3 regions of the Streptomyces sp. NPDC087859 genome follow, and region 2 is predicted to be linked to each of the others. Evidence: riboswitches for the same ligand, from Rfam matches in the RefSeq annotation. Region 2 holds a riboswitch; each other region holds the start of a gene.
The links. A riboswitch is a leader RNA that binds a small molecule or an ion and turns the genes downstream of it on or off. The one in region 2 is predicted to bind cyclic di-AMP.
Positions count from the first base shown of each region.

Region 1: linked by a shared signal. The riboswitch ahead of ACIOHP_RS03325 (transglycosylase SLT domain-containing protein) and the one ahead of ACIOHP_RS12315 (transglycosylase family protein) in region 2 are both predicted to bind cyclic di-AMP.
Region 3: linked by a shared signal. The riboswitch ahead of ACIOHP_RS02320 (NlpC/P60 family protein) and the one ahead of ACIOHP_RS12315 (transglycosylase family protein) in region 2 are both predicted to bind cyclic di-AMP.

Region 1 covers NZ_JBIUUU010000001.1:700,615-706,470, reverse strand. Annotated here, with positions in the region: gene ACIOHP_RS03340 (hypothetical protein) at 1-26, opposite strand, end outside; gene ACIOHP_RS03335 (arabinogalactan endo-beta-1,4-galactanase) at 98-1,246, opposite strand; gene ACIOHP_RS03330 (HAD family hydrolase) at 1,589-2,401, shown strand; gene ACIOHP_RS03325 (transglycosylase SLT domain-containing protein) at 2,413-2,895, opposite strand; cyclic di-AMP (ydaO/yuaA leader) riboswitch at 2,897-3,057, opposite strand; gene ACIOHP_RS03320 (CocE/NonD family hydrolase) at 3,322-5,319, opposite strand; gene ACIOHP_RS03315 (peptide MFS transporter) at 5,348-5,856, opposite strand, start outside.
Region 2 covers NZ_JBIUUU010000004.1:476,102-481,957, forward strand. Annotated here, with positions in the region: gene ACIOHP_RS12300 (hypothetical protein) at 1-1,027, shown strand, start outside; gene ACIOHP_RS12305 (cytochrome P450) at 1,024-2,313, shown strand; gene ACIOHP_RS12310 (transglycosylase family protein) at 2,529-3,452, shown strand; cyclic di-AMP (ydaO/yuaA leader) riboswitch at 3,657-3,824, shown strand; gene ACIOHP_RS12315 (transglycosylase family protein) at 3,828-4,502, shown strand; gene eno (phosphopyruvate hydratase) at 4,851-5,856, shown strand, end outside.
Region 3 covers NZ_JBIUUU010000001.1:497,493-503,348, forward strand. Annotated here, with positions in the region: gene pcrA (DNA helicase PcrA) at 1-2,114, opposite strand, end outside; cyclic di-AMP (ydaO/yuaA leader) riboswitch at 2,399-2,567, shown strand; gene ACIOHP_RS02320 (NlpC/P60 family protein) at 2,575-3,738, shown strand; gene ACIOHP_RS02325 (hypothetical protein) at 3,759-4,355, opposite strand; gene ACIOHP_RS02330 (tellurite resistance/C4-dicarboxylate transporter family protein) at 4,617-5,600, shown strand; gene ACIOHP_RS02335 (hypothetical protein) at 5,578-5,856, opposite strand, start outside.

The sequences.
Region 1 (5,856 bases), on a different contig from region 2:
AGAAAGGTCTCCGGTTGATCCGTCACCCCGCGAGCATCCCACCCACGCCGGTACGGCCGTACCGTGCAAAGCCCGGTCAGCGCCCTGTCAGGGGGAGTTACGACCGGTAGCGGCCCAGCGTCCGCAGCCCCGGCAGTGCCCTGTCGTCGAAGTCGAACAGCGCCAGGTTCTCCCAGGCGTTGCCCGACCCCGGGTCCTGCGGATTCCAGCCGCTGCCGGCGCGGTAGGTCCACGCGCCTTCCCAGTAGCAGTAGCCGAGACCCTGTCCGCCGGGGACGGCGGCGGTGAGGTCGGCGACCGCGCGCAGCCAGGCGGCCTGGCCCTCGGGGGTGGCGGGGAAGCCGGGGGTGAGCTGCGAGGGGCTGTTGAGGATGTCGTTGATGTCGTCCTCGCTGCCCAGCGTGAACGGGTAAGCCGTCTCGGCAATCACGACCGGCTTGCCGTAACGGGCGGTGAGGTCCGCGAGGTTGGCGGCGGCGGTCTCCAGGGTGCCGTGCCAGAACGGGTAGTACGACTGGGCGATGATGTCGAAGTCGAGGCCGTAGGACACCGCGGTGTCGAACCACCAGCGGGACGTGCCGTTGTCGCCGCCCGCGGCGATGTGCAGCATCGTGCGGATGCGCGGCGAGGTGTCGCGGGCGGCGCTCAGGCCGGACTTCAGGAGGGCGGCCAGGTTGCCCCAACCCCCGCTGTCGCTGCCCCAGTTCTTGCCCTCGGGCCAGAGCATGCCGCCGTTGATCTCGTTGCCGACCTGCACGAGGTCGGCGGGGGTGCCCTGCCGCTTCAGGGCGCCGAGCACATCGGCCGTGTGGTCGTAGACCGCCCGCGTCAGACCCGTGATGTCCAGGTCCGCCCACGCGGCCGGCTTCGTCTGGTGCGCCGGGTCGGCCCATGTGTCGGAGTAGTGGAAGTCGATCCAGATGCCTATGCCGGCCCGTCTCAGACGGCGGGCGAGCGGGAGGACACGGGCCTTGTTGTTGTAGCCGTCGACCGGGTTCACCCAGACCTTCAGACGGGCGTGGGTGATCCCCGCGTGGGCGAGGAGGCGGACCGGGTCCTCGCGGCGGCCGTCGGCCGTGCGGTACACGGCGCCGTGGTCCTCGTTCTTGGGCAGTGAGGAGATGTCCATGGCCCGGATGTCCAGCCCACGGCGACCGCCCGCGGAGGCGGCCGCGGGCGTTGCCCCCAGCACGGGAACGGCCAGTGCGGCGGCTCCCGCGGCGGTGAGGACACTGCGTCTGCGCATGTGCGGTTCCTCTCGAAGTGCTCAAGTCGAAGTAGCCAGAAGATCAGCGCGGCTCGCGAATCTGGGATCGTGCACAGAATCAAGAGTGCCTGTCATCCGCGAGCAACATGTAGGTAACCCGACGGCCCCTTCGTTGACAAGGGGTTGAAACGCTTATCTGCTGTGCACGCTCACAGCTTCAGCGGGATGGTTCGCGCGCTCGGCCGGTTCGCCCTCGATCGTGACCGCTCAAGGAGAGGCTCCACTTGCGCGTCGAACCGGAGCAGACGTCAACGGATGTGAAGGGTGCAGCCGTCCGGTTCGCGTCGAGTCGATGGGGGTTTCCATCCGTATTCTCTGATCATGGCCGCACCCACCGCATATTCACTCGTCGCCACTGACCTGGACGGAACCCTGCTCCGGGGCGACGACACGCTCTCCGACCGTTCGCTCGCCGCGCTCGCGCGGGTGGCGGAGGCCGGGGCCCGGCATCTGGTGGTGACCGGCCGGCCGGCCCCGAGAGTGCGGCCGCTCCTCGACGACCTGGGCAGCACGGGGCTCGCGGTGTGCGGGCAGGGCGCGCAGGTGTACGACGCCGGCGCGGACCGTCTGCTGTGGTCGGTGACCCTGGACCGGGAGTTGGCCGAGACCGCGCTCGGCAAGATCGAGGCGGAGGTCGGCCAGGTGTACGCCGCCGTCGACCAGGACGGCGTCGACGGTCTCACGCTCATCGAGCCGGGGTATCTGATGCCGCACCCCACCCTCCCCGCCGTACGGGTCGACCGCCGCGACGACCTGTGGTGTGCGCCCATCAGCAAGGTCCTGCTCCGCCATCCCGCCCTGTCCGACGACGAGTTGGCGGCGACGGCCCGCGGAGTCGTCGGTTCCCTCGCGACGGTGACGATGTCGGGCCCCGGCACCGTCGAACTCCAGCCATGCGGCATCACCAAGGCGACGGGCCTGGCCCTGGCCGCCGACCACCTCGGCCTCGGCCCTCAACACACCATCGCCTTCGGCGACATGCCCAACGACATCCCCATGTTCGACTGGGCGGCACATGGCGTCGCGATGGCCAACGCCCACCCCGAACTCAAGGCCGTGGCCGACGAGGTGACCCTGTCGAACGAGGACGACGGCATCGCCGTCGTCCTCGAAAGACTCTTCCGGCAGGCCTAGGCCCTGTCGGCCTAGTACGCGCCCCACACGTTGTCGATCGACCCGTACCGCTGCGCCGCGTAGTTGCAGGCCGCGGTGATGTTGGCGACCGGGTCGTAGGGGTCCCACGAGGTGCCGGAGACGTGGTACGCCTGGAAGGTGGGGTCGATGACCTGGAGCAGGCCCTTGGAGGGGGTGCCGGCGGCCGCGTTGGAGTCCCAGTTGTTGATGGCGTAGGGGTTGCCCGACGACTCGCGGATGATGTTGCGGTAGATGCTGTCGTACGACCCGGGGATGCCGTTCTGGGCCATGACCTGGAGCGACGCCTGGATCCAGCCGTCGAGCGTGTTGGTGTAGCCCAGCGAGGTCGCCGTGGTCACGGTCGGGGTGGCCGCGGAGGCGCTGGTCGCGCCGATGACCGGGAGCGCGAGGACGGCGATGCCGGTACCGGCGACGGCGAGCTTGCGGGCGAGGCGGGACGTTCTGGTGCGACGGTGCTGAGCGGCAGCAGGCATGACGGTTCCTCTCCGACGCCTGCGAGGTGAGCTGTCGGGTTCGGGCGGGAGATGCCCGGCCGGGCCGCCGTACGGCGACACGACTTCACCCCAAGCCGGTCCGTTATGTCCGGCGACTTACCTGGTTCCCCCGCTCCTGCCGTGAGTTCTCGTAGGTGAGCGGTCTCCGGGCGGCGGCAGGATTCGGCGTTCCGCCCGGCCGGGAACGTATGCGAGAGCACATGTCCGGAACAAGTACCGGATTCACACAACGAGCCCATTGACCTCGGTCTGAGGCGTATGGGGTGCTTGATCCTTTGCGACCGCCAATCACCAACTGGCGTTCGTGCATGGCGGATCGGCGGACGTGATCTCACAGCCCGCCCACAGAATGAAGTGACTCAAGTCACTGAAGATGAAATCCGGCCGCAAATCGGGCAATTAACCTCAACCGGCTGTTCTCGGAATCCGCTTCTCCCACGTCCGGTGGAACACCACCTCGCCGCCCTCCGTGCAGACCACCTCGTTGGCGGCCAGGAAGAACTCCGCCCCGGCACAGCTGATCTCCGAGCGCGTACGGACCGTCGTGTCCCACGCGAGCTCCGGCCGGTGCAGCCGGATCGACCAGTCCGAGCGGGTGCGTGCCGACAGCGGGTCCGTTTCGTCGATCGTGTACGTCTCCAGCGCGTCCTCGGTGAACTCCAGACCGTCCGGGTACACGCGCGTGCCGCCGTACCGGGGGTCGACCTCCAGACGCCACTCACCCTTGGCGACATCGCGTACGACCAGTCGCTCGGGGCGCGGTTCGTCCAGCGTGGCGGGGAAGTTGACGCCGAGCGGCTCGGCCTGTTCGGGCTCGTCGAAGGTGATGTCGCCCGCCGACTCACGGGATCGCACCGGAAGTTCGAGGAAACTCCCCGCCGGGTCCAGCGCGAAGCCCGCCGCGGAGTCGGCCTGCGGCCAGATCCACGGCCAGTACGCGGAGGAGACGGCGAGCCGGATGCGGTGGCCGGGCGGGAAGGCGTGGCCGATGCCGTTGAGGTCGAACGCCACCTCCTCGGTGGCCCCCGGCTCCCACGGCACCGCCCGGTCCCGCCCGTGCCGCGCCGACAGATTCAGCACACCCCGGGTGACCAGCGTCGACGAACCGTCCGGTGCCACATCGCAGAGCCGGGCGACGACCTGCCCGCGCGGCACCTCCGAGGTCAGCCGCAGCCGCACCCGGGGCCGCCCCAGCACCCATGTCTCCTCACCCACCGCGAACTCGAAACAGGCCGAGCGGGCGTCCTCCTCCCGCTGGTCCGGCGGCAGATCGGCGTCGTTGCCGAAGGGGAAGAAACGGCCGGCGTCCACGCCCGTGTGCTGCGGGGAACGGACCAGCACAGGGGCGCCCTGAAGGCCGTACGAGACCATCGTGACGTGGGGTGAGGGCCAGGCCGGCTCGCCGACCCAGCGGCCGGGGAGGGTGCCGTACACCGTGGCCGGGGGGTGCGAGTCGCTGACGTACGCCCGCAGCAGCGGCTCCCGCATGATCCCGGTGTCCACGCCCTTCAGATGCTGGTCCCACCAGCGCAGGGTCTCCTGGAGGAAGCCGATCGCCGGGCCCGGCGGCAGACCGCGGTCGGGGTACTGGTGGGACCAGGGGCCGATGAGTCCGCGTACGCGGTCCTGCGGCAGGTGCCCGACCAGACGGAGGACCGTGTCGCGGTACGGGTCGTGCCAGCCGCCCACCGCCAGGACCGCCGCGTCGATCGCGCCGTAGTCCTCACAGACGCTGCCGTGGCGCCAGTAGTCGTCCCGGGTCTGGTGGGCCAGCCACGTGTGGACGAAGGGGTCGACCCGTTCCAGGCGTTCGAGCCACATGTCCCGCCAGGCCGGGCCCGCGTACCGCGGGTCGGGCGGCCGGGAGACGAACGCGAGCATGGTGGCCGCCCAGGCGTGCATGTCGACCGCGAGGACGGAACCTCCCATGTAGTGCACGTCGTTGTCATAGCGGTCGTCCGTCGAGCAGACCGTGACGACCGCCTTGAGCGGCTCGGGCGCGAGGGCCGCGATCTGCAGGGAGTTGAAGCCGCCCCAGGAGATGCCGAACATGCCGACCCTGCCGCTGCACCAGGGCTGCGCCGCCAGCCAGTTGACCACCTCGACCCCGTCGGCCAGCTCGGTCGCCGAGTACTCGTCCGTCGGCATGCCCTCGCTGTTCCCGTGCCCGCGGATGTCCACGCGCACGGAGGCGTACCCGTGGCCCGCGTACCAGGGGTGGCGCTGGAAGTCGCGGGGCGCGGTCCAGTCTGAAAGCCGGTACGGGAGGTACTCGAGGAGTACCGGTACGGGCTCGTCCGTCAGCGGGCGCCACACGCGCGCGTACAGCCGTGTCCCGTCCGGGAGCGGGATGCGGAGGTCCTCGTGGGTCGTGTCGAAGGGGAAGGACGTACGGATGTGCATGAGCGTGACCCCAGTGGCTCCGTCGGTTTCAGTGGACCGGGTGCATGGTGCGGCGCAGCCACGGTGCGGCGGCCATCACCGCGAGGCCCGCGGCCACCGCGATCGCGCCGTTGACACCGAAGTAGGCCGGTTTGGAGACGTCGTCGTAGAGCTTCACCGTCTGGGCCTGGATGCCGTTGGCGAGGGCGAGGGACAGGAACCAGAGGGACATGGTCTGGCTGGAGAAGGCGACCGGGGCGAGCTTGGTGGTGGCCGACATGCCGGAGGTCTCCAGGAGGATGTCGCCGAGGCCCAGCAGGAAGTACGAGCCGACGATCCACCAGGCGGACATCAGGTAGTCGTCGCCGCCGTGCCCGCTGGTCGGCAGGACCATCAGCAGGAACGACAGACCGCCCAGCACGACCCCGATCGCGATCTTGTTGGAGGCGTGCGGCTGTCCGCGGCCCATCCGGACCCACAGCGCGGCGACGACGGGCGCGAGACCGACCTCGAAGGCGCCGAGCGCGGAGGCGTACCAGCCGGCCGGGAAGTCGAAGC
Region 2 (5,856 bases):
TGAGAAGCGGCACGGGGCGCTGCGCATGCTGCGGCGGAGCGGCGCGCGGATGTGGGAGGCGGCGCCGTATCTCGTGGAGACGGTGGCCCAGGACACGAGTTACCCGGCGGTGGACGTGCCGGTGTGGCGGTGCGCGCTGGAGGCGGCGCGGGGGGATGCGGCGTACGACTTCGAGGTGGTGGCCCGTCGTGCCGGGGAGGCGTTTCGGAGCGCGGCCGACGCCGGGGACAGTCAGGCGATGTTCGATCTGGGGCGGTTGCGCGAGGACTTGGGGAAGGACGCCGAGGCAGAGGAGTGGTTCCGGCGGGCCGCCGAGGCCGGGCATACGGAGGCGGCGGGGCGACTGGGGCGGCTGTTCGTGCAGCGGGGCGAGACGAAGGACGCCGAGCCCTTCCTGGAGGTGGCCGCCGAGGCGGGGGATGCCGGGGCGGCGACCCTTCTGGGGAAGGTGTTGCTGGAGCGGGCGGGTGAGTGGCTGCGGACCGGTGCGGCCGGCCATGACCAGGAGGCGTACCACTTGCTCGGCGATCTGGCCTTCGGCAGCGGGGACGACGACGGCGCCTGGGACCACTACGTCTCGGCGGCCATGGCGGGACGAGCCGAGGTCGCCATCAGCTTCGCCAGGTGGCACATGCTGCACAACGAGGGGGAAACAGCCAGAGTCTGGCTGCAACGCGCGGCGGACGCGGGCAACGAGTCGGCGACCGAGGCGTTGAACCTCGCTTGGGACACTCCTGACACCTTGGCGAATGCCGAGTCCTACTTCGAGGACACCGACGGCTACCCCCTGGACGTCGCCCACCACGGTGTCGTACTGGAAAAGCAGGGACGCCTGGACGAGGCCCGGGCCCGGTACGAGGAGGCCCACGCGTCCGGCGACTCCTACGGCGCGTACCGTCTCGCCGTCCTCCTCGAAGCGCAGGCGAAGTCCGACGAGGCCAGAACCTGGTACCGCAAAGCCGCCGACATGGGCCACCCGGCGGCGAAGAAGGTCCTCGACGGAAACCCGGATACGGTCAAGGAGTGACCGACCAGCCCGCGCCCACCTGCACCACCCCCGAACCCCCCGAGCTCTTCACCTGGGAGTTCGCGACCGACCCCTACCCCGCGTACGCCTGGCTCCGCGAGCACGCCCCCGTGCACCGGACGAAGCTGCCCAGCGGGGTGGAGGCCTGGCTGGTCACGCGTTACGTCGATGCCAAGCAGGCCCTCGCCGACCAGCGGCTGAGCAAGAACCCGGCGCATCACGCCGAGCCCGCGCACGCCAAGGGGAAGACAGGGATCCCCGGTGAGCGCAAGGCCGAGTTGATGACGCATCTGCTGAACATCGACCCGCCGGACCACACCAGGCTCCGTCGGCTCGTCAGCAAGGCGTTCACGCCGCGCAGGGTCGCCGAGTTCGCGTCGCGTGTGCAGGAGCTCACCGACCTCCTCATCGACCAGTTCGCGGAGAAGGGGTCCGCCGATCTCATCCACGAGTTCGCCTTCCCACTCCCCATCTACGCGATCTGTGACCTGCTCGGCGTACCGCGCGAGGACCAGGACGACTTCCGGGACTGGGCGGGCATGATGATCCGGCACGGGGGAGGACCGAGGGGGGGTGTCGCGCGGTCCGTCAAGAAGATGCGCGGCTATCTGCTGGAACTCATCCACCGCAAGCGCGAGGGGCTCCCGGCCGAACCCGTCCCCGGCGAGGACCTCATCTCCGGTCTCATCCGCGCCTCGGACCACGGCGAGCACCTCACCGAGAACGAGGCCGCGGCGATGGCCTTCATCCTGCTCTTCGCCGGTTTTGAGACCACGGTCAACCTGATCGGCAACGGCACGTACGCGCTCCTCACCCATCCCGAGCAGCGCACCCGCCTCCAGGGCTCGCTCGCCGCCGGGGAGACCGACCTCCTGGAAACCGGCGTGGAGGAGCTTCTCCGTTACGACGGTCCCGTGGAACTCGCCACCTGGCGCTTCGCCACCCAGCCGCTCACCGTCGGCGGACAGGACATCGCACCCGGCGACCCCGTCCTCGTCGTACTCGCCGCCGCGGACCGGGACCCGGAGCGGTTCGCCGATCCCGATGTCCTCGACCTCTCCCGGCGTGACAACCAACACCTCGGATACGGCCACGGCATTCACTACTGCCTCGGCGCCCCGCTCGCCCGTCTGGAGGGCCAGACCGCGCTCGCCACGCTCCTCACCCGGCTTCCGGACCTCCGACTCGCGGTGGATTCGGCCGATTTGAGGTGGCGTGGGGGTCTCATCATGCGCGGACTGCGCACCCTGCCCGTCGAGTTCACGCCCACGAGCCGGGCCCGGTAATCGGCTTCGCGTCGATTACTTGCATGGCTTCACGCCAACTCGCGCGTCCCCGCAGCTCCTTGCAAAGATGATTTGCCCTCAACTCTGTGATCTTCACGTGATCTACGCGGCATTAACTTGTGACAAGTGATCGACTGCCGATACGTTCACGCATCAGCGCGGCGACTGTCTTCATCCGCCGCGCCGGTCACTGTTGTCTCGCGAAAGGCCTCCGCATGCTCACCGGGAACGGTCGTCACCGTCGCCCCCGCCAGGCTCCGGCACTGCTCGTCGCGGCCGGAGTGACCGGCTCCGCCATCGCGATCCCGCTCCTGGGCGCCACCGGCGCGAGCGCGGCCGACGGGAACACCTGGGACCAGGTCGCCAAGTGCGAGACCGACGGTTCCTGGAGCGCGAACAAGGGTGACGGTTATTACGGCGGGCTCAAGCTGTCCCAGGAGAACTGGGAGAAGTACGGCGGCCTCGACTACGCCACGAGTCCCGACCTCGCCAGCCGCAACCAGCAGATAGCCGTCGCCGAGAAGGTCCTCGCGGACCAGGGTGTTGGCGTCTGGGGCACCTGCGGTCTGCTGAACGGGCTGAGCAAGGACTCGGCCTCGGACGATGTCGACACCGGCGTCGGGAGCGGCACCCCGTCGGAGTCCGAAGAGTCGGGTTCATCTGAATCGTCTGATTCATCCGCCTCGTCCGGGCTGTCCAACTCCTCCGGATCATCCGACTCGTCGAACGGGTCCTCCGCCGATCCGACGTCCTCACCCTCGGCGTCCACCGAAGCGGACAACTCATCCAAGTCGGACACATCCGACCCTGGCGCCGAAGACTCACAGTCGCCCGACAGTCCATCCATAGCGCCGACAAAGGGTGTTGAATCGGACAACTCATGGCAAGAAGGCGGCTCTTCGGCTCTCGTCGACACCGGCGCCCTCTCCGCCACCCAGGAGAGCACCGGCCGGCACCGTGGCGCGAGCGCCGACGAGGGGTCCTACACCGTCCGCGTCGGCGACACGCTCGCCTCCATCGCCGACTCCCTTGACGTCGACGGCGGATGGCGCCGGCTCTACGCCGAGAACAAGCAGGTCATCGGCGCCGACCCGAGCGACATCGAGCCCGGTCAGACCCTCGTACTCGGTAGCGAATAGGGCGAAAACCCCAGGAGAATGCCGGGAGTTCAGACCACACTTCTCATCAAATGTCCGGTTTGATGAAAGTGTGGGATGAGTCTCAGAAGCCCTGATCGTCTTTGAAATTCGCCGGATTCCCTGTCTACGGTCAACACCGCTCGTCACCGCGAGCCCCGGCTGCCGCAACGCCGAATCCTGCCAGCGGCCGTACGGGAACAGTCGTCGCGTCAAGCGCCGTAGGCAGGAGCGGGGGACCCAAGGTAAGTGCCGGGCCCAGCAGTTCACGCTGGACCGGCTTGGGGTGAAGTCGCGCATCGCGAGATGCGCGGCCGGGCAACTCAACCGGCCCGAACCCGACAGCTCACCTCGCAGGCGTCGGTGAGGGGATCCACCATGCTGTTTTCCGGCAAGGGCAAGCACCGTCGTCCTTCCAAGGCCACCCGGGCCGCCGCGCTCGCCGGCGTCACCGGTGTCGCCATCGCGGCCCCGCTGATGGCGGCCGGCAACGCCTCCGCCGCCACCGCCTCCGAGTGGGACGCCGTCGCCCAGTGCGAGTCGGGCGGCGACTGGACCATCAACACCGGCAACGGCTACTACGGCGGTCTGCAGTTCTCCGCCTCCACCTGGGCCGCGTACGGCGGCACGGCGTACGCCTCGCAGGCCAACCAGGCCACCAAGGGTCAGCAGATCGAGATAGCCGAGAAGGTCCTCGCGAGCCAGGGCAAGGGTGCCTGGCCGTCCTGCGGCGTCAACCTGTCCAGCGCGAGCTACACCGGCGGCGGCTCGTCGAGCTCCTCCAGCGACAGCGGCACCAGCACCCGCTCCTCCGAGCAGCAGGCCTCCCGCTCCTCCGAGCGCCCGGCCGCCAAGAAGACCGTCACCACCCCGACCGGCAAGAAGGTCAAGAAGGGCGACGGCGAGTACAAGGTCGTCAAGGGTGACACCCTCAGCTCCATCGCCGAGGAGCACGACGTCAAGGGCGGCTGGCAGAAGGTGTTCAAGCTGAACAAGGACATCGTCAGCGACGCCGACTTCATCTACCCGGGTCAGCAGCTGCACCTCAAGTAGTAGCTGCGCCTCGCGTAAGGGTCCGCCGCATTCGAGCAGGACCCGGCTGAACCACAGCGCCCTCACATCCGTGGTCCTCATACTGAAGGCCTCGTGAGGGTCCCCCCGTCCCCACGGGCTCCCCGCTCCGGTGCGTGTTCCCCCGTACGCACCGGGGCGGGGTTTTTTCTGCGCCGGTTTCTGCCAGGTTTCCGAAACCGTCTTTGTTCCGTTCGGAAACAATTTACTCTCGGTTCTGTCCACGGGGCGGTCCGCACGGTGGCCGAACGCCCGGAGCCGGTTAGGCTCGTCTCGCAGAACACACCGCGGTCCCGGCGGACCGTGTCACATCCCAAGAAGGAGATGCTCGTGCCGTCCATCGACGTCGTCGTAGCCCGGGAAATCCTGGACTCCCGAGGCAACCCCACGGTCGAGGTCGAGGTCGGCCTCGACGACGGCAGCACGGGTCGTGCCGCCGTTCCCTCCGGTGCTTCCACCGGCGCCTTCGAGGCCATCGAGCTCCGCGACGGTGACCCCAACCGCTACGGCGGCAAGGGTGTCGAGAAGGCCGTCCTCGCCGTCATCGAGCAGATCGGCCCGGAGCTCGTCGGCTACGACGCCACCGAGCAGCGCCTGATCGACCAGGCGATGTTCGACCTGGACGCCACCGACAACAAGGGCTCGCTCGGCGCCAACGCCATCCTCGGCGTCTCCCTCGCCGTCGCCCACGCCGCCTCCGAGGCCAGCGACCTCCCGCTCTTCCGCTACCTGGGCGGCCCGAACGCGCACCTGCTGCCCGTTCCGATGATGAACATCCTGAACGGCGGCTCGCACGCCGACTCCAACGTGGACATCCAGGAGTTCATGATCGCCCCGATCGGCGCGGAGTCCTTCTCCGAGGCGCTGCGCTGGGGCGCCGAGGTCTACCACACCCTCAAGAAGGTGCTGAAGACCAAGGGCCTGTCCACCGGCCTCGGCGACGAGGGCGGCTTCGCCCCGAACCTGGAGTCCAACCGCGCCGCCCTGGACCTCATCATCGAGGCCATCAAGCAGGCCGGCTACGTCCCCGGCGAGCAGATCGCGCTCGCGCTCGACGTCGCCGCGTCCGAGTTCTACAAGGACGGCAAGTACGAGTTCGAGGGCAAGTCCCGCTCGGCCGCCGAGATGACCGAGTACTACGAGGAGCTCGTCTCCGCGTACCCGCTCGTCTCCATCGAGGACCCGCTGTACGAGGACGACTGGGCCGGCTGGAACACCATCACCGAGAAGATCGGCGACAAGGTCCAGATCGTCGGCGACGACCTGTTCGTCACCAACCCCGAGCGCCTGGCCCGCGGCATCGAGGAGGGCTCCGCGAACGCCCTGCTCGTCAAGG
Region 3 (5,856 bases), on a different contig from region 2:
CGCGTCAGATACAGCCGTTCCCGCGCGCGCGTGATGCCGACGTACGCCAGGCGCCGCTCCTCCTCCAGCTCCTTGGTCTGGCCGAGGGAGCGCATGTGCGGGAAGACGCCGTCCTCCATGCCGGTCAGGAAGACGACCGGGAACTCCAGTCCCTTGGCGGTGTGCAGGGTCATCAGGGTGATGACGCCGGAGCCGTCCTCGTCCTCGTCGGGGATCTGGTCGGAGTCGGCGACGAGCGCGACCCGCTCGAGGAACGCGGCGAGACCGACCGGAGCCGCCGCCTCGCCTTCCGCGGCTTCCCCGGACTCCTGCTCGAACTCCAGGGCCACGGCGGCGAGTTCCTGGAGGTTCTCGATCCGGGTCTCGTCCTGCGGGTCGGTGGAGGCCTGCAACTCGGCCAGATAGCCGGTGCGTTCGAGCACCGCCTCCAGGACGGTCGCCGGGCCCGCGCCGGACTCGACGATCGTACGGAGCTCCTCCATCAGCACGTTGAACCGCTTCACGGCGTTCGTCGACCGCGCGGCCATGCCGTACGCCTCGTCGACCCGCTTCAGCGCCTGCGGGAAGCTGATCTTCTCGCGCTGGGACAGGGCGTCGATCATCGCCTCGGCGCGCTCGCCGATACCGCGCTTGGGGACGTTGAGGATGCGGCGCAGCGGCACCGAGTCCTCGGGGTTGGCGAGGACACGCAGGTAGGCCAGGACGTCCCGGACCTCCTTGCGCTCGTAGAAGCGGACACCGCCGACGACCTTGTAGGGCAGGCCGACGCGGATGAAGATCTCTTCGAAGACACGGGACTGGGCGTTGGTCCGGTAGAAGACGGCGACGTCGCCGGCCTTGGCGTCGCCCGAGTCCGTCAGTCGGTCTATCTCCTCGGCGACGAACTGCGCCTCGTCGTGCTCGGTGTCGGCGACATATCCGGTGATGCGCGCGCCCGCGCCCGCGTTGGTCCACAGGTTCTTGGGGCGGCGGGACTCGTTGCGCTCGATGACCGCGTTGGCGGCGGACAGGATCGTCTGTGTGGAGCGGTAGTTCTGCTCCAGCAGGATCGTCGTCGCGTTCGGGTAGTCCTCCTCGAACTGGAGGATGTTGCGGATCGTCGCGCCGCGGAAGGCGTAGATCGACTGGTCGGCGTCGCCCACGACACACAGTTCGGCGGGCGGGAGGTCGAACTCGGCCGGAGGGACGTCGACGGGGTGCTCGCTCGTCCCCACGAGCTCGCGGACCAGCGTGTACTGGGCGTGGTTGGTGTCCTGGTACTCGTCGACGAGGACATGCCGGAAGCGCCGGTGGTAGTGCTCGGCGACGTCCGGGAAGGCGCGCAGCAGATTGACCGTGGTCATGATCAGGTCGTCGAAGTCGAGCGCGTTGGCCTCCCGCAGCCGCGCCTGGTACATGGCGTAGGCCTGGGCGAGGGTCTTCTCGAAGCCGTCGGTGGCCTGGGCGGCGAAGTCCTCCTCGTCGATCAGCTCGTTCTTGAGGTTGCTGATCTTGGCGCTGAAGGACTTGGGCGGGAAGCGCTTGGGGTCGAGGTCGAGGTCACGGCAGACCAGGGCCATCAGACGCTTGGAGTCGGCCGCGTCGTAGATCGAGAACGACGACGTGAAGCCGAGCTTCTTGGATTCCCTCCGCAGGATCCGCACGCACGCGCTGTGGAACGTCATCACCCACATCGCGTTGGCGCGCGGGCCGACGAGCTGCTCGACGCGCTCCTTCATCTCGCCCGCGGCCTTGTTGGTGAAGGTGATCGCGAGGATCTGGCCCGGGTGGACATTCCGCTCGGCCAGCAGGTAGGCGATGCGGTGGGTGAGCACCCGCGTCTTGCCGGAGCCGGCGCCGGCCACGATGAGCAGCGGGGTGTCGGAGTGCACGACGGCCGCGCGCTGGTTCTCGTTGAGTCCGTCGATGAGCGCGGCCGCGTCCAGCACGGGGCGCGGGGCGCCGTCGCGGTAGTACGCGTCCCGGTCCGGCGGCACGTCGAACCTGCCGCCGAACAGGTCGTCCGGAACGGGTTCCGGTACGTGCTCGTCCTCGGGCGGTGGCGGGGGCTCCTCCTCGCGGCCCTTAGAGGCTTGGAGGTCCGCCAGGAAGCTGTCGTCAAAGAGGCTGCTCATCGCTCTCCGAGTCTAGGGCTCCCCACTGACACCCCGCCGCCGCCCCGAGAACATGGGCCGACCTCATCACCCTCCATCACCGTCCCGACACGTTCCGCGACGGATCGACCGCAATGCGCACAAGTCATTGCAGATCACTCCGTATGTACCACCGCGAGCAACGTCCTGACCTAAGGTCACGAAAATGTATCGGGCCTATCGGACATCAACCTTCACAGGGGCCACACCCGTTGGCTACCGTGCCGGAAGGCCGTACGACCCCCACCGGCGAACGTCGCCGGGCCGCGCGGCCTCCGCCGAATCCGGAGCGCCGCCGCGCACCCGGAACCGGGGACCCACCGAACTTGGGGTGAATCGGCCGACTCCCGCACCGGGAACAGCCGTAGGGCAACCCTTCCGAACCACCCGCCCGAACCCGACAGCTAACTCGGTAGGCGGAGTATGGAAGGAGTCGCCGACCTTGGCGTCGCACCGCAAGCCGCCTCCCCCGGGTACGCGCGTAGCCGGCATACGCACACCCGCTCTCGCCACGGCCGCCCTCACCTCCGTGGCCCTGCTCTCCCAGACGGCCACCGCCGCGCCCTCGACCGATGACAAGCCGAGCATCGAGGAAGTCGAGAAGAAGGTCGACGACCTCTACCGCCAGGCGGAGTCGGCGACCGAGAAGTACAACTCGGCCAAGGAGAAGACCTCCAAGCAGCGCAAGGAGGTCGACACCCTCCTCGACGACGTCGCCCAGCGCACCCAGAAGCTCAACGAGGCCCGCGAGGAGCTCGGTTCCTTCGCCGCGGCCCAGTACCGCACCGGCGCCTCCGCGCCCGACACCGCGACCTTCCTGCTCGCGGACTCCCCGCAGGACTACTTCGACCAGACGCAGCTGATGGGCCGTATGACGTCCCGTCAGAAGGACGCGGTCGACGACTACGTCACCGAGCAGTCCGCGACGATGAAGAAGCGCCAGGAGGCCACCGACAGCCTCGAGACGCTCTCCGACGCGCAGGGCGACCTGAAGACCGCCAAGGCGACCGTTCAGCGGAAGCTGTCCGCCGCGCGCGAGCTGCTGTCGCAGCTGACCGCCGAGGAGAAGGCGCGCCTCGCGGCGATCGAGAAGAAGAAGCAGGAAGAGGCCGCCCGCAAGGCCGCCGAGCTGGCGAAGCAGCAGGCGGCCGAGCAGAAGGCGGCGGCGGAGGCCGCCGCGGCCGAGGAGTCGGCGGGCAGCTCCTCGTCGTCCACGGAGACCGCGGAGACCTCGGACTCCTCGTACGCCACGAAGGCCGAGAAGGCCCTCGCCTTCGCCCGCTCCCAGGTGGGCAAGCCGTACGTCTGGGGCGCCACCGGCCCCGACTCCTACGACTGCTCCGGCCTCACCCAGGCCGCCTGGAACGCCGCCGGAATCTCTCTCCCCCGCACCACCTACGACCAGGTGAACGCCGGCACCACGGTCACCCTCGCCAACGCCCAGCCCGGCGACCTCGTCTTCTTCTACGACGATGTCACCCACGTCGGCATCTACATCGGCAACGGCAAGATGATCCACGCGCCGAAGCCGGGGGCGTACGTGCGCGAGGAGTCCATCTACTACGACGGCGAGTCGGCGATCCACAGCGTCGTACGGCCGGCCTGACGCGCGGCAGGGCCCTGGCGTCAGTGACCTCCCCGGTTCTCGACGCAGGGCCCCTCGCCGGGCTGGGGCTCGACATAGACGCCGTGCACCTCGCCGGTCAGCTCGTCCTTCGTCACCCGTCCGGAGACGCACACGACGCCCGTGTAGACGGCGTAGTACCCGTTCCCGACGAAGACCCCGTGCTTCTCACCGCACCCGACCCGCCGCAGCGCCGCCTCGACCCGCTCGTCGCCGAAGACACCGAACTCCCCCGATCCGCCCTCCTTCCGGACCTTCTCCAGCTCCGCCAGGATCAGCTCGGCCGACGCCTGCCCGCCGGCCTGCTGCTCGGCACTCAAGGACGCCTGCATGCGGTACGCGTGGTTGTCGGCGTAGTTGGGGGGAGCGTCCCCGGGTCCGTCCTGCTGTTCTCCGGCCGTGTCCGATGCGGAGGGGGAGGGAGGCAGGGCGGTGGGCGTCGCCGAGGACTGCGCGCACTTCGGCGGGGGCGGATAGGAGGAGGTCGGCGAGGCCGGCCGAGCGGCGCCGGCCCCATCGGCCGCCCCGCCTTTCTGACTCCCGCATGCGGTGAGGGCGACCGCCACGAGGGCGAGGGCAACTGATCGTCTGAGAGCCATGGCCAGAGTCTGGCGCCCGACGACGGGGTTTGTCATGAGCGGAACTACTCAGACGACGGGCAGGTCCGTGCCGGCATCGGGCGATAAAAGTCCAGGTGGGGTGGTTCCGGTGCGATCCGGGCGTGGGACCCATCTGCCCATCACTCCGCACACCTGCCCACCGGGCCGCGCCCCCCTCCCATGACTGCGCCCGCGCGTATTTGCCCGCGCCCGCTCGCGCGCCCCGCCCCCGAGCCGGGCCGCGCTCCTTAGCATCGCCCCATGTCCGGCGCCTCCCCCCGCTCCCCCCTCCACGCCTGGTGGTCCCAGCGGCCGCCCGCCGCCGGGGCCGCCGTGATGGCGACCGGCATCGTGTCCGTCGCTCTGCATCTGACGAGGTACGAGACCCTGTCGCGGATCACCCTCACGCTGGCCGGCGTCGCGTGGGTCGCGTTGGCCGCCGACTTCGCCGTACGGCTGTTGTGGGACCGGGCGAGGTGGGTGGCGGAGGCCGAGACGCCGGGCGCGCTCACCGCCGTAGCCGCTACGGCCGTGCTCGGTACCCGGGTCTCGGCGCTCGGCCGGCAGCAGCTCGCCGAGGCGCTGCTCGCGCTCGCGGCGCTGTTGTGGCCGGTGCTGATCGCGCTGGTCGTGACGCACTGGACGCGGCGGATGCCGGGGTCGGTGTTCCTGGGCTGCGTCGCCACGCAGGGTCTCGCGGTGCTCGGCGCCACGCTCGCCGCGGCCGAGTCGACGGCGTGGCTCGCCCACGCGGCGCTCGTGCTGTTCTGGCTCGGCCTCGTCCTCTACGGCCTCGCCCTGGCCCGCTTCGACCTGCGGCAGGTGACCGCGGGCGCCGGGGACCACTGGGTGGCCGGCGGGGCGCTCGCGATCTCGGCGCTCGCCGGGTCGAAGCTCGTCGCGGCCGACAGCGCCCCGCTGTACCTGTGGAACGACGACGACAGCGGCGTCCTGCGGGCCGTGACGGTCGCACTGCTCGTGCTCGACCTGGCCTGGTACGTCGTCCTGCTCGCCGCGGAGGCGCTGAAGCCCCGGCCGCGCTACGACGTGCGCCGCTGGGCGACCGTGTTCCCGATGGGCATGACAGCGGCGGCGACGCTGTCCGTCGCCGCCGCCCTCGACGTGTCCTGGCTCAGGACACCCGGTCAGGTGCTGCTGTGGATCGCGGTGGCCGCCTGGCTCGCCGTCGCCGCGGGCGCCGTCGCGTCGGCGCGCGCCGGACTCAGGTCCACAGCACCGCGATGAAGATGTCCGCGACGGTCAGCGCGCCCACCAGTCCGAACAGCCCCTTCTCCACCTTCTCGTCGTCCCGCTTCACATAGACGAGGCCGAGGATCACCACCAGCAGGGCCAGCTTGATGCCGATCTTGACGTTGTTGACGGACTGGTCGTCCGCCTGGTTGAGGCCGACCAGGATCACCCCGGTGACCAGCATGGTGAGCGCGCCGTGCAGCATCGCCGGGACGAAGCGGGCGGTGCCCTGACCCATGGCCTTCATCTG